DNA from 2 places in the Thiomicrorhabdus sediminis genome. Region 1 is predicted to be linked to the other one. Evidence: riboswitches for the same ligand, from Rfam matches in the RefSeq annotation. Region 1 holds a riboswitch; the other holds the start of a gene.

Region 1 (6,849 bases):
TCTTTCTGGTAGATTTCACTACCGGCTTGAATGAACTCTTTGGACTTCTCTTTCATGCCCTGTTTGATTTCATCCAAAGTGATTTCGCTGATTTGTGCGTTGTTCTCCTGTGCCGCAGCATAGTCGCGTACCTCTTGGGAGATTTTCATCGAGCAGAATTTAGGTCCGCACATGGAGCAGAAGTGTGCGACCTTACCGGATTCTTGCGGGATGGTGTCATCATGATACTCACGCGCACGCTCCGGATCTAAACCTAGATTAAACTGATCAACCCAACGGAATTCAAAACGCGCTTTGGATAGGGCATTATCACGAATCTGCGCACCAGGATGGCCTTTTGCTAAATCACCGGCATGGGCGGCAATCTTGTATGCCATCAGACCTTCTTTCACATCGTCCTTATTTGGTAAGCCCAGATGCTCTTTCGGCGTCACATAGCAAAGCATGGCACAGCCGTACCAACCGATATTGGCGGCACCGATACCGGAAGTGATATGGTCATAACCCGGTGCGATATCCGTGGTCAAAGGTCCTAAGGTATAAAACGGCGCTTCGTCACACTCTTTTAATTGCTTATCGACGTTTTCCTTAATCATATGCAGAGGAATATGTCCCGGGCCTTCGATAATTACTTGAACATCATGTTTCCAAGCGATTTTAGTCAGTTCGCCAAGGGTTTCCAATTCGGCAAATTGCGCTTCGTCATTGGCATCGGCAATTGAACCAGGTCGCAGACCATCACCTAGAGAAAAGCTGACATCATAGGCTTTCATAATCTCGCAGATGTCTTCGAAATGAGTGTAGAGGAAGTTTTCTTGATGATGTGCCAGACACCATTTCGCCATAATCGAGCCACCACGCGAAACAATACCGGTGACACGTTTGGCCGTCATAGGAACATAACGCAACAATACGCCGGCATGGATAGTGAAATAATCGACACCTTGTTCAGCCTGTTCGATCAGCGTATCGCGGAAGATTTCCCAAGTCAGGTCTTCAGCGATTCCGTTAACCTTTTCCAGTGCCTGGTAGATGGGTACCGTGCCAATCGGCACTGGTGAGTTGCGCATGATCCATTCACGAGTTTCATGAATGTGACGTCCGGTGGACAGGTCCATTACCGTATCGGCACCCCATTTGGTCGCCCAAACCAGCTTTTCTACTTCTTCGGCAATTGAAGAACCGACCGAAGAGTTACCGATATTGGCATTGACCTTAATCAAGAAGTTGCGTCCGATAATCATCGGTTCCGATTCGGGGTGGTTGATATTACAAGGAATCACCGCTCGACCACGTGCGACTTCATCGCGGACAAACTCAGGTGTAATATCCTGTGGAATGCTGGCTCCAAATGATTCGCCTTGATGTTGCTGGCTAATCATCTCATCACGCACCTCAGCACGTTTCATATTCTCACGAATCGCAATATATTCCATTTCCGGCGTGATAATACCTTGGCGAGCGTAGTGCATTTGAGTGACGTTTTTACCGGCTTTAGCGCGGCGTACCGTCGGTAGGGCATCAAAACGGATGGTATCCAGTTTTTCATTGGATAGACGTTGTTGGGTGAATTCAGAACTGGCAGAATCCAGTGTCTCGGTATCATCACGATCAATAATCCAGTCAGCGCGCAGCTTAGGCAAACCTTGATAAATATCGATGTCAATATTGTTATCGGTATAAGGGCCGGAGGTATCGTAAACGCAGACAGGCTCGTTTGTTTCGGTAACCGGATTATCTTCGGGGCCGGAAACGTAGGTGTCGCTTAAGCTGATTTCACGCATCCCAACTTTGATTGGGTGAATTTTGCCTTCAACGTAGACTTTTTTAGAATTGGGGAAAGATTGTCCGGAGACATTTTGAATAAATGCTTCGGCTTCCGCTCGACGCTGACGACGACTTTTAGTTGTATTGGGTTGAATGATTTGTGTGGTTTGATTCATCGCTTTGCCTTTTCATTTAGATGAAGGCGAAGCGCTTTAGACTATTAAGTAGAACAGAACATAAACAGATGCTGAGCGAAATAATATGGCATCAACTCTGTATTAGCCCAAGTCCGGAGACGAATGATTGTGTCTCGGAAGAGTCGAACACTCCGGGTAGGAATATCGATGGCGTTTCAGATTGTTCCCTTCGCTGGTACTAACCAGATCAGGTTCTACGGATCCCGCTTAATGCGATCTCAGCCTAGTCTTAGGCACTCCGACAATTAAAATTAAGAGGCGTCAGTATAACGATTAAATTTCTTTTTGCAAAATAGAAAATCGAAATCTTGATGCGAAAATCAATCCTGGTGCTTATTTTTTGACTTGGCTAACCGGACCTAGCCAGGCATCCGGTGGGGCGGCTAAAAAAGGTTTGAGTTTACCCAAGGCGATTTGATAAAGGCCGCCTTCATCTTCGTAAATGGCTTTGGCATCTGCCTCAGTTTGCCAAACACTTAGGGTCGCTATACGACTGTTGGCCGCATCGACAAGTAAAAAGTTTTCGATAAAACCGGGATAGTTCGCCGCTACCGGCATGATTTGTTCTTTTAGAACTGCAGCGGCGTCTTCAATCTTGCCATTTTCAATGTGGACACGGACGTTCATTGCATGCATCGATAACTCCTTTGATAAGCCATGTTTGGCCAATCAGTTGACAGGAAATTCTGTTTGAAAGTCTTTAGGAGATAGATTTTTAGCGGATTTGTTTCAGCAAATAATCGCTAAGAGGAAGCTTAGACTATTAAGAGTTTTTGGAATCAAGGCGCTGTTGATGCAAAGAATGTTGCAGTTGCATGGTTAATTTGGCCAAACGGCTTTGGGTTTTCCAGAATTGATAGGCGGAAAGCTCGATTTCGGAAAACGGTTGATGTTGTTGCTTGGGATTTATTGCATGCAGCATAGATTGCAACGCCTTATCAGGCGCATTTTGAGGGCAATCATGTGTGATGGAGTCAGTCATAAAAGTACCTTAAGCAACTTTTTACCGGATTTTAATCAAGCTTCTTCTAGATTAACGGCCGACTTGTCGGCTTGACGCAATATTTTTAGCATGGCCTCATTCACATAACCATCTGCCGGAATCTTATTCTTCACCTGAAATTCGCGCAAGGCCTGACGGGTTCTCTTGCCGATTACGCCGTCCGGCTTACCGGTTTGATAGCCCAGATTATTAAGGCGAATCTGCACTTCTTTGACCAGTTTAGTACTTAGCGGTTCATCATCCGCCGGACGCTGCTTGGTGAGCGGCGCTCTGCCAATGATCCGGTCAGCCAAATGGCCGACCGCAAGCGCGTATTTATCGGCATTATTCCAGCGTTTTATGACGCGGAAATTGTCAAAGACTAAAAAGGCCGGGCCTTGGTAATCGGTGGCCAGTAGCAATTTGGCTTGCATCTCTTCAATCGGCAAGGGGCGGCCATCGGCTAATTTTAAGCCGAGTTTTTGCCATTCCGCTAAACTGCGTTGGGTTTTATTATCGGCCAATGCGTAGTCGAAATCTTTCGGTAGCGCGACTTCACGTCCCCAGTTTTCGACTCTTTGCCAGCCTAATTGGGAAAGAAAGTTTCCGGCTGAATAAAACACATCCGGCAGGCTATTCCATAGATCGATTTTGCCGTCGCCGTCACCGTCTACCGCATAGTGAATATAGTTTGATGGCATAAACTGGCATTGCCCCATCGCGCCTGCCCATGAACCTTTCATCTGCCTGAGGCTGACATGACCTTTGTCGAGAATTTTCAAAGCATCCATTAACTGGCCGCGGAAAAAACCGCTACGACGAGGGTCGTAAGCCAGCGTGGCAAGCGATTCAAAAATCGGGATATTACCGGTATAGCTACCAAAATTGGTTTCCAATCCCCAAAAGGCAACTAAAAAACGTCCGGGAACACCGTATTTACGGGTAACCTGATCGAGCAGTCTACGATGCTGTTTGTAACGTCTTTGGCCGGTGCGGATACGATAGTCGCTGACGGCGCGGTCAAAATATTGGAAAAACGTCTGGGTGAATTCCGGTTGCGACTTGTCGGATAACAGAACGTCTTCGTTAAGGCTGACATTGGCAAAGGCTTGGTTGACGGTTGCGGTTTTAATGCCTGCTGTCACCGCCTCTTGTTTGAATTCGTTGAGCCAAATTTTGAAGTCGGCCTGACTGGTTTCGGCAAAAGCGGCACTGGAGCTAAACAAGAAGCTTAAAAATAAACTGGTCAGCACGCCTGAAAATTTAGCGGAATAGCTTAATTTAACGGTTTGCATGATTAACTTCATTTTTTCTCGCTCTGGCTTGGCTGGTTGATTATTGTTTTAACGCCTGATTAATGCTCGACGATAGCTAAAAAATTGCTAACTAGAGCGTTATTCTACCGAAACAAAACCAAACCTGAAAAGAAAACCGTTAAAATTAACACTATTGTCAAACTTTACCGACGGCACAGATTTTTGCTTGGCAAATGAAGCAAATCCGTCTCTATTATTTAGGAATGTTGAATGAAATATTTTGCCTCGGCTCCAGGTGGCTTAAGTGAATTGTTGCGAGAAGAATTAATCGCTTTTGGCGCGCAGAACGTCAAGGCTCAGCCTCGTGGTGTCAGTTTTGAAGGTGATTTGGAGGTGGTCTACCGTAGCTGTCTGTGGTCACGTTTGGCAAACAGAATCTATATCACCGTTCTGGAAGTCGAACTGGATAATCAGGAGGACCTGACCAGACAGGTGGCCACAATAGATTGGCAATCGCATATGGATGCTTTTGGTACCTTTGCGGTGTCTTTTTCCGGTAAGGGGATGGGAATCGATCATACCCATTTCGGTGCCTTGAAAATCAAAGACGGTATTGTCGATTATTTTCGTGAAGTCAGTAATAGCCGACCTAAGGTCGATACGCAAAACCCTGAGCTCAGAGTTCATGGACATTTAAATCGTAATCAATTGACCTTGAGTATCGATTTGGTCGGTTACAGTCTGCACCAGCGTGGTTATCGCGAAGGGGAGCAGGTCAAGGCGCCGCTTAAGGAAAACGTTGCCGCGGCATTATTGATGCGCGCCGGTTGGCCGGAAATCGCCAAACAAGGGGGTGTTTTATATGATCCTATGTGCGGTTCCGGTACCTTTTTGGTGGAAGCGGCGATGATGGCATCGGATTTGGCACCGGGCTTGGAAAAAGCCGAGCGCATGCAGTTGAACTTCTGGAAGCAGCATGATGCTAAGTTATGGAACCAATTGCTTGATGAAGCGGAGGGGCGTGAAGCGCAAGGTTTAAGAGCTTTACCGGATATTTATGGTTCGGATGCGTCGCACAAGTCTTTAAAGGTGGCAGAAAAATCGATCAGCAATGCCGGTTATGACGATTCGATTGAAATCAAACAGATGACTGTTGAACAGGCGCATCGCTGGGGAGACTGGCAACCAGGATTGGTGATTTGCAACCCACCTTACGGTGAGCGTCTCGGTGAGGTGGAAACCGTCAAAGAGGTTTATCTGGCGTTAGGTAAATATCTCAAGAATGAATTCGACGGTTGGCAGGCCGCGCTGTTGACCTGTAATCCGGAACTGGGAATGTATCTGGGATTAAAAGCCAAGCGCAGTCATAACTTTTTGAATGGACCAATGGAATGTAAGCTGTTGCGTTTTGAGGTTAATGAAGAGTTTTATCGCGAGCCGGCTTTAAAAGGCGGTAGCAACCTGGCCGAAGAAGTCACCAAAATCAAACCGGAATTGGCTGATTCGGAAGGCGCGGTAATGGTGGCTAACCGTATTAAGAAAAACTTGAAGAGTTTGAAAAAATGGGCGAAAAACAACGCCATTAATGCTTACCGTGTTTATGATGCCGATATTCCCGAATATGCCTTGGCGATTGACTATTACCAAACCGAAGATAGTGGTAACTGGTTGATTGTCAATGAATATGCGCCGCCGAAAACGGTGGATCGTGCTAAGGCAAAAAAACGTCTGCATGAAGGTTTGGCAGGCTTGCCAGGGGTGTTTGCAGAGGTTCCGGTTGAGCAGATTGTCTTTAAGGTTCGTGAAAAACAAAAAGGCACGTCGCAGTATGAAAAATTGGACGAGAACCGTCAGTTTCATACGCTAGTGGAAAACGGTGCCAAATTACGTGTCAATTTCACCGATTATTTGGATACCGGCTTGTTTTTGGACCATCGTGATGTGCGCGCTTTGGTTGCGCAGAAGTCGCGCCGTAAGTCCTTGTTGAACCTGTTTTGTTATACCGCCACCGCCACGGTTGAAGCGGCGGTTCACGGTGCCAAATCCTCTATCAGCGTCGATCTATCCAAAACCTATCTGGCTTGGGGACGAAAAAACCTGATGTTGAACGGTTTTCAGGATGCTCAGCATGAATTGATTCAAGCCGATGTCCTGGAATGGTTGCGGACGCAAAGTGAGCAGCCGCAGCAAACATTCGATGTGGTTTTTCTTGATCCGCCATCGTTTTCGACTTCGAAACGTATGGAAGGTGTATTGGATATCCAGCGAGATCATGTTGCTTTGATTGAGCAGGCAATGAAACTGCTCAACCCCGGAGGCGAGCTGATTTTTTCCAATAACTTGCGCAAGTTTAAATTGGATAATGAAGCTCTGGCGGATTTGCTGGTGGATAACATTACCCAGCAGACTATGCCGAAGGATTTTCAGCGCAACAGCAAGATTCATCAAGTATGGGTAATCCGTAAAAAATAGTTCAGCAATTTATTCAAATTCAGATCATAAAACAATTGAATTCTAATGTTTTTGTGTTGTACGTCTACTGTTGATATATTGAGCCAATAAGTTAGCAAATGAGAATTGAATTGAATGGTTCAAGAAGATGATGTTATAAAAATTGATAATCTCAATGAGATGATTGGAATTAGCC
Region 2 (6,849 bases), 240 kb from region 1:
ATCTGCACACCTGAGGTATGCGTACGTAACACCGTGTTCTCATTGATATAAAAGGTATCATGCATCGCACGCGCCGGATGGGTTTCCGGAATATTCAAGGCTTCGAAATTATGCCAATCGTCTTCGATTTCCGGACCTTGCTCGACATCGAAACCGGCATTGGAAAACAGTGTTTCGATACGCTGTAAAGTGCGCGTCACCGGGTGCAAGCTACCTAAATCGGCGTCGCGCCCCGGCAGGGTCACATCGATGGATTCTTCAGCCAGTTTTTGCGCTAGCTTAGCGTCATCCAATTCTTTCTTCTTAGCATTCAATAAGCCCTGCACAGTCTGCTTGGCTTCATTGATGATCTGTCCAGCTTTTGGTCGCTCTTCTGCGGACAACTTACCTAGGGTTTTCATCATCTCGGTCAATTGACCTTTTTTACCTAGATAGTGGACACGTAGTTCATCGAGTTTGCTGAGTTCATTAACTTCGCTTACCGCCGCTTGAGCTTGCGAAATGATGTCTTGCAGTTGTTGTTGCATGGAGCTTTGTTTCCCAAAACGAATAAATAGATATTAAATATGACCGTTGCTGTGCATGTTTTTCAGACACAAAACGACTGACAGCCATGTTTAATAGCCACTTCGCTCATTACTATAATTAAATAAAAAGCTTGTTGGATTCGATGAAAAAAATAGGGGACTGAAGTCCCCTATTTTTAAACTAGGTTGCCCTAGTCAGATGTATTATGCTAAAGCCGCTTTCGCTTTTTCAGCAATCGCTGTGAACGCAGCAGCGTCATGTACAGCGATATCAGCTAGAACCTTACGGTCAACCGCAACACCAGCTTTGTTAAGTCCGTTGATAAAACGGCTATATGTCATACCGTTCATACGCGCAGCGGCGTTGATACGTGCAATCCAAAGGCGACGGAAAGTACGCTTTTTGTTACGACGATCGCGATATGCATATTGACCCGCTTTAATAACGGCTTGCTTAGCAACGCGGAATACTTTGCGACGAGCGCCGTAATAACCTTTAGCTGCTTTTAATACTTTATTGTGTCGACGACGTGCGATGACACCTCTTTTAACTCTTGCCATGATCTAATCTCCTATTAAGCGAACGGTAACATACGACGAACCATTGCCACATCGTGGTCATGGATCATGCTGCCTGAACGAAGCTGACGCTTACGCTTAGTAGACTTCTTCGTCAAAATGTGACGAAGATGAGATTGTTTACATTTGAAACGACCTGAGCCAGTTTTTTTGAAGCGCTTTTTAGCACTACTGTTAGTTTTCATCTTTGGCATTGAATGAAACTCCGCATTTAAGCGTTCTCGATAAATATCCATTTACCGATCCACTTCAGTTTTATACAAAGCCTGGAATAGTTTCCAGACCTCACTCGGAACAACGAACAGCACTGAGGGAGCTGCACCGGAAACCGAATCTGAATAAATCCAAACCCCGTCCCAGCTGTTGTGGGCAGTATCGAATAGGCTAATGCCTAATCGTTACTATTTCTTCTTATTGGTTGGTGCCACCATCATTTGCATCTGACGGCCTTCCATTTTCGGCATTTGTTCAACAGTACCAAACTCTTCAACATCTACCTTAACGCGCTCCAACACCTTAAGACCCAGTTCCTTATGGGTAATCTCACGTCCACGGAACCAGATGGTTACCTTGACGCGATCTCCCTTTTCTAAGAATTTTATCAGGTTGCGTAGTTTGACCTGATAATCCCCTTCCTCAGTTCCTGGGCGAAACTTAACTTCTTTAACCTGGACTTGCTTCTGCTTTTTCTTCGCTTCGTGCTGCTTTTTCTGCTGCTGGTAAAGGTATTTACCATAGTCCATGATTTTACAAACTGGAGGGCTTGCTTTCGTTGCAACCTCAACCAAATCCAATCCCGCTTCTTGCGCCATCTCTAGTGCACGGTCAATTGAAACCACCCCGGCCTGTTCGCCATCTGCATCGACTAATCGAACTTCTGGTACATTAATGGCCTTGTTAATTCTGTCTTTAGGGGCTTCCGGTTGTTGTGGTCGACCTCGACCACCTCTTCTAATTGCGATAGCAATATCCTCCAGTTAGTTATAAATTCTTTGCGTAACAATCGGTTAGTTAATTTACGCTTCTACTACACGACCTAAATTGGAAATATCGTTGTTCAGCAAATCAATTAGCTGATCGAACGAGAACGAACCTAGGTTCTCACCACCGCGAGCACGTACATTGAAGGTTTCATTCTCCATTTCCTGATCACCTACGACCAGAATATACGGCACACGTTGCATTGTATGTTCGCGAATTTTAAACCCAACCTTCTCATTTCTCAAGTCCGATTCGGCTCTAAACCCATGTTTTTTCAATTTTTTAGCCATTTTGTCCACATATTCGTTGTGGACATCCGCAATTGACGCAATAACTAACTGGGTTGGTGCCAACCAAGTCGGGAACTTTCCTTCGTAATGTTCCACCAAGATTCCAACAAAACGTTCCAAGGAACCAAGAATCGCTCGGTGGATCATTACCGGGTGATGTTTTTCATTATCTTGACCGACATAAGTCGCATTCAAACGCTCTGCCTGAGTCATCGAGAAATCAAGTTGGATAGTACCGCACTGCCAAACACGACCGATGCAGTCTTTTAGCTGGAATTCGATCTTAGGGCCGTAGAAGGCGCCTTCACCCGGCTGTAACTTGTATTCCAGACCGGCTTCATCCAATGTCTGCTGTAGAGCCGCCTCAGCCAAGTCCCAAACTTCATCGGAACCAACACGCTGCTCTGGACGAGTCGACAGTTTCACCGCGATGTTATCGAAACCGAAATCGGCATAAGTCTGATAAACCAAGTCGATACAACCCTGCACCTCGGACTTGATCTGCTCTTCGGTACAGAAAATATGCGCATCATCCTGCGTGAATGAACGCACACGCATCAAACCATGAAGCGTACCAGACGGCTCGTTACGGTGAACGGTACCGAATTCGGCGATACGCACCGGCAGGTCACGGTAACTGGTCAAGTGACGGTTGAATACTTGAATATGCCCCGGACAGTTCATCGGCTTAACCGCGTAATCACGGTTATCGGTTTCTGTGGTGAACATATTGTCTTTAAATTTGTCCCAGTGACCCGACTTCTCCCATAAAGAGCGGTCCATAATCAATGGGGTACGAATCTCTTCATAGTCGTTGGCAACCAACTGATCGCGCATATATTGCTCCACCACGCGATACAAAGTGGTCCCTTTCGGATGCCAGAACGCCATACCCGGTGAAATGTCTTCGACATGGAACAGGTCAAGCGTTTTACCTAGTTTACGATGGTCGCGTTTTTCCGCTTCTTCCATCATCAACTGGTAGTCTTTCAATGCCTGCTTATCGGCAAAGGCGATACCGTAGATACGCTGCAACATTTTATTGTCAGAGTTACCACGCCAATAAGCACCGGCAACATGAGTTAAGGCAAACGCTTTGGTAAAGCCCATATTCGGAACATGAGGGCCGACACACATATCGACATATTCTTCGTGGAAATAGAAACCGAATTCGCTCTCATCCGGCAGATCACGGATCAATTCCAACTTGTACTCTTCACCACGCTCTTCAAAAGTTTTAATCGCTTCATCACGCGGCAGCATCTTCTTGATGACGGGATACTTGGTTTTCGCCAGCTCTTTCATGCGCTTTTCGATTTTCTTCAAATCGTCCGGCGTAATCTTGTACTCCATATCGATGTCATAGTAAAAACCGTTATCGATAACCGGGCCGATCGCCATCTTCACATCAGGATACAACTGCTTTAACGCATGCCCCAACAAGTGGGCGCAAGAATGACGCATGATATGCACGCCATCTTCATCTTTCATAGTGACGATTTCTAACGACGCATCTTCAGAGATCAAATCGCAAGCATCCTTTAACTGGCCGTTAACACGGCCGGCAACCGTTGCCTTGGCTAGACCCGTACCAATACTTTCCGCCACTTGCATGACTGAAACTGCTTCATCGAATTGTCTGGTAGACCCGTCTGGTAAAGTAATGATTGGCATTGATTTAATCTCTTCTTTAAAAAATGCGTCGTTCAAAAAGTAAGCCCGATATTCTAGCATTTATTACGCTGCCCTAGCCAGACTTTATACGCTTTTTTTTAGGCTTTTTCGTGGCCAATACAAATCCGTTGACCCCATGTCGGTTTTATGCTCGAACCGATAAACAAAAACCCTTGGCAGCAGAACTGCACAAGGGTTCCAGATAAACATTAACCTAATGTTTTACAAATAAATAAATAAATAAAAATATCACATACCCATCTTTTCAGCTTCTTCCAAAGCGCCATGCAGAACTTCGTCGTAGGCCTCCAATTCCAAACCAAAATACTGCAAAGCATTCAACAACGCTTCAGACGGCGCTTCTCTATCGGCATCATTCAGATCGGCAATACCGTTTTCAAAACCTAAACGAAACGCTCCCTGCTCGGCCAAAAAGGTTAGATAAGCAAACGCTTTGTATTGGTCGTCCGCCTTATCTGGCGTATGATGAAAAGCCACCCCCATAATGATTTCCTTGGGAAACTTCCACTGCTGTAAAAGACGCGCACTCATCAACGCATGATAAGTACCAAACACCTTATTTTCCGCGTGTGACAAACGGGCAATATCATAATCGGTCAGTTTAATAACCTCTAAATACTTTTCCCGACTTTCCACCGCCAACAGATAGATACCGATATCGCGCATCAAACCACATAAAAACGCTTCACCCGGACTGACATGCAACGCACGCCCCAAAGCCTGCCCGACAACGGCCGCAAGCATGGCGTGCTTCATAAAATGCTTTTCACTGAACGGCGGTTTGGTTTTAAACGATGATTTATAGTTAATCGCATGGGCCATCACACGAACATCTTTAATACCGATCCGGACAATCGCTTCTGATAAATCCGAAATTGGCATGCCCGTTGTGTATTTTGCGCTATTGACGACACCAATCAAACCCGCAGCCAAACGCGGGTCTTGTGCAATCAACTGAACCAAATCACCTATTTGAACGGTTTCATCGGTTGCCAGTGTCCGCTCCAGCTTAACCAGAGCATCGGGAAAATGCGGAAGGTCATCCAATGCCTTCAAACGATCCATAATCGTTTTACTTACATTGGGTTTGGCCGCTTCACTCATTCATAAACCTCATTTAGTCATTCTCTAAACGCCCAAACGACTTGGGCTTGGCATCTCATTGAAGAGATTAAAAATTTAATGATTTCAATTTTAACCAAATTTGCGCTACAATCCGCACGAATTTAAAAAAAATGCCAAATTTCATGGCACTTTTTTCGAAACCAACACGGTTTTGTACTCTAACTTAAGTACAATATTTTGACAGCCAGGGGCGGCAATTTGCCTGAGATCTCAATGTAAAAGAGAGCACCCTTCGAACCTGATCCAGTTAATACTGGCGTAGGGACGGCGTGATACAAGTAGTCGCTTTTGCCATAACAATTAACCCTATTATGCTTGACAGCAATACCGGTTAACGACCATTCAATATGGCCTTCCACAACTAACAGAACAAAAACCTCTGTTACCGCACTACCCACGCTTTCCTATTGCAGTCCGGCTTAGCATTAAAGGAAGCGATATGAACAGCAAACTGAACCCAATTACGATTGCCTTGCTTGGCGTAGTGTATAGCGCACAAAGCTTCGCAGAAACCAGCCTAAACGATATCACCATTGGCGCAGACTTATTTGAAAGTACTCAACAAGACATGCCTGCCAGTGTCGAAGTCCTGACTCAGGATGAACTGCAAGACCAAGGTGCCAACCACTTTGACGATGTTTTACTAAAGACCCCAAATGTAAACTTTTCTGGGCAAAGCTCACGTGCTCGTCATATACAAATTCGCGGCATGGGTGAACGAGATGAATATACCGGCGCACCGAACTCAAGCGTCGGTTTCGCCGTAGATGATATCGACTTTTCCGGAATCGGCATGACTGGAAATGTATTTGACACCAAACAAGTTGAGGTTTTACGCGGCCCGCAAAACACGCGTTATGGACAAAGTGCGATTGGCGGTCTGATTAATATCCAGACTAATGACCCGACGCCATATCGTGAGAGCATGATTGAAGCCAGCGCGGGTGATGATAGCCTGCGTGAATTCGGCTTAATGACCAGCGGCCCAATTAACAATGAAAAGGATGCGGCCCAATACCGTTTTGTTATGTTTAAGCATCAAAGCGACGGCTTCCGCCACAATGAAACTTTAGGTCGCAGCGACACTAACGGTCGAGATGAACTGACATTACGCGGTAAACTGCGCTTATTCCCAAACCAGCATACAACGGTCGATATCACCGCTTTGCATGCTGATTTAAACAATGGTTATGATGCCTGGGCACGTGATAACAGCTTTACCACGCTTACTAACCAACCAGGTGAAGACGACCAACTATCCAATGCCGCCTCTGTCAAAGTGGTTTCAACAGCTAACCCAAATTTTGTGCTGACCAGCAAAACCGCTATAGCCGGTTCTACAATGCGTTATAGCTATGATGAAGACTGGACTGCAGCATTAAGCGGCACCTACCTGAACGATAAAACACGTCAAACTTACAGCCAAGAACTGCGCTTCAGCTCAACCGAAACTTCTAAGATCGGCGGAAATACTGATTGGCTGGCAGGGCTTTATGCCTCAAAACTTGATGAAAAGAACCAAACAGAATATTGGGGAAGTTCATCAACTGATTTTTCTATCACCAAACTTTCCGGTTTTGGTCAACTTGATGTGGCTATCAACGATAAAACGACTGTCAGCACCAGCTTGCGAGTTGAAAACAACAACAACG

The links. A riboswitch is a leader RNA that binds a small molecule or an ion and turns the genes downstream of it on or off. The one in region 1 is predicted to bind thiamine pyrophosphate.
Region 2: another riboswitch for thiamine pyrophosphate. It lies ahead of FE785_RS07920 (TonB-dependent receptor); the one in region 1 lies ahead of thiC (phosphomethylpyrimidine synthase ThiC).

What each region holds. Positions count from the first base shown of each region.
Region 1 is NZ_CP040602.1:1,974,344-1,981,192, reverse strand. Features, by position in the region: gene thiC (phosphomethylpyrimidine synthase ThiC) at 1-1,943, opposite strand, end outside; TPP riboswitch at 2,112-2,215, opposite strand; gene FE785_RS08990 (antibiotic biosynthesis monooxygenase family protein) at 2,298-2,600, opposite strand; gene FE785_RS08985 (hypothetical protein) at 2,728-2,946, opposite strand; gene FE785_RS08980 (lytic murein transglycosylase) at 2,982-4,253, opposite strand; gene rlmKL (bifunctional 23S rRNA (guanine(2069)-N(7))-methyltransferase RlmK/23S rRNA (guanine(2445)-N(2))-methyltransferase RlmL) at 4,473-6,674, shown strand; gene FE785_RS08970 (GGDEF domain-containing protein) at 6,789-6,849, shown strand, end outside.
Region 2 is NZ_CP040602.1:1,730,888-1,737,736, forward strand. Features, by position in the region: gene pheS (phenylalanine--tRNA ligase subunit alpha) at 1-527, opposite strand, end outside; gene rplT (50S ribosomal protein L20) at 732-1,088, opposite strand; gene rpmI (50S ribosomal protein L35) at 1,103-1,300, opposite strand; gene infC (translation initiation factor IF-3) at 1,508-2,062, opposite strand; gene thrS (threonine--tRNA ligase) at 2,123-4,051, opposite strand; gene FE785_RS07915 (HDOD domain-containing protein) at 4,301-5,176, opposite strand; TPP riboswitch at 5,374-5,480, shown strand; gene FE785_RS07920 (TonB-dependent receptor) at 5,637-6,849, shown strand, end outside.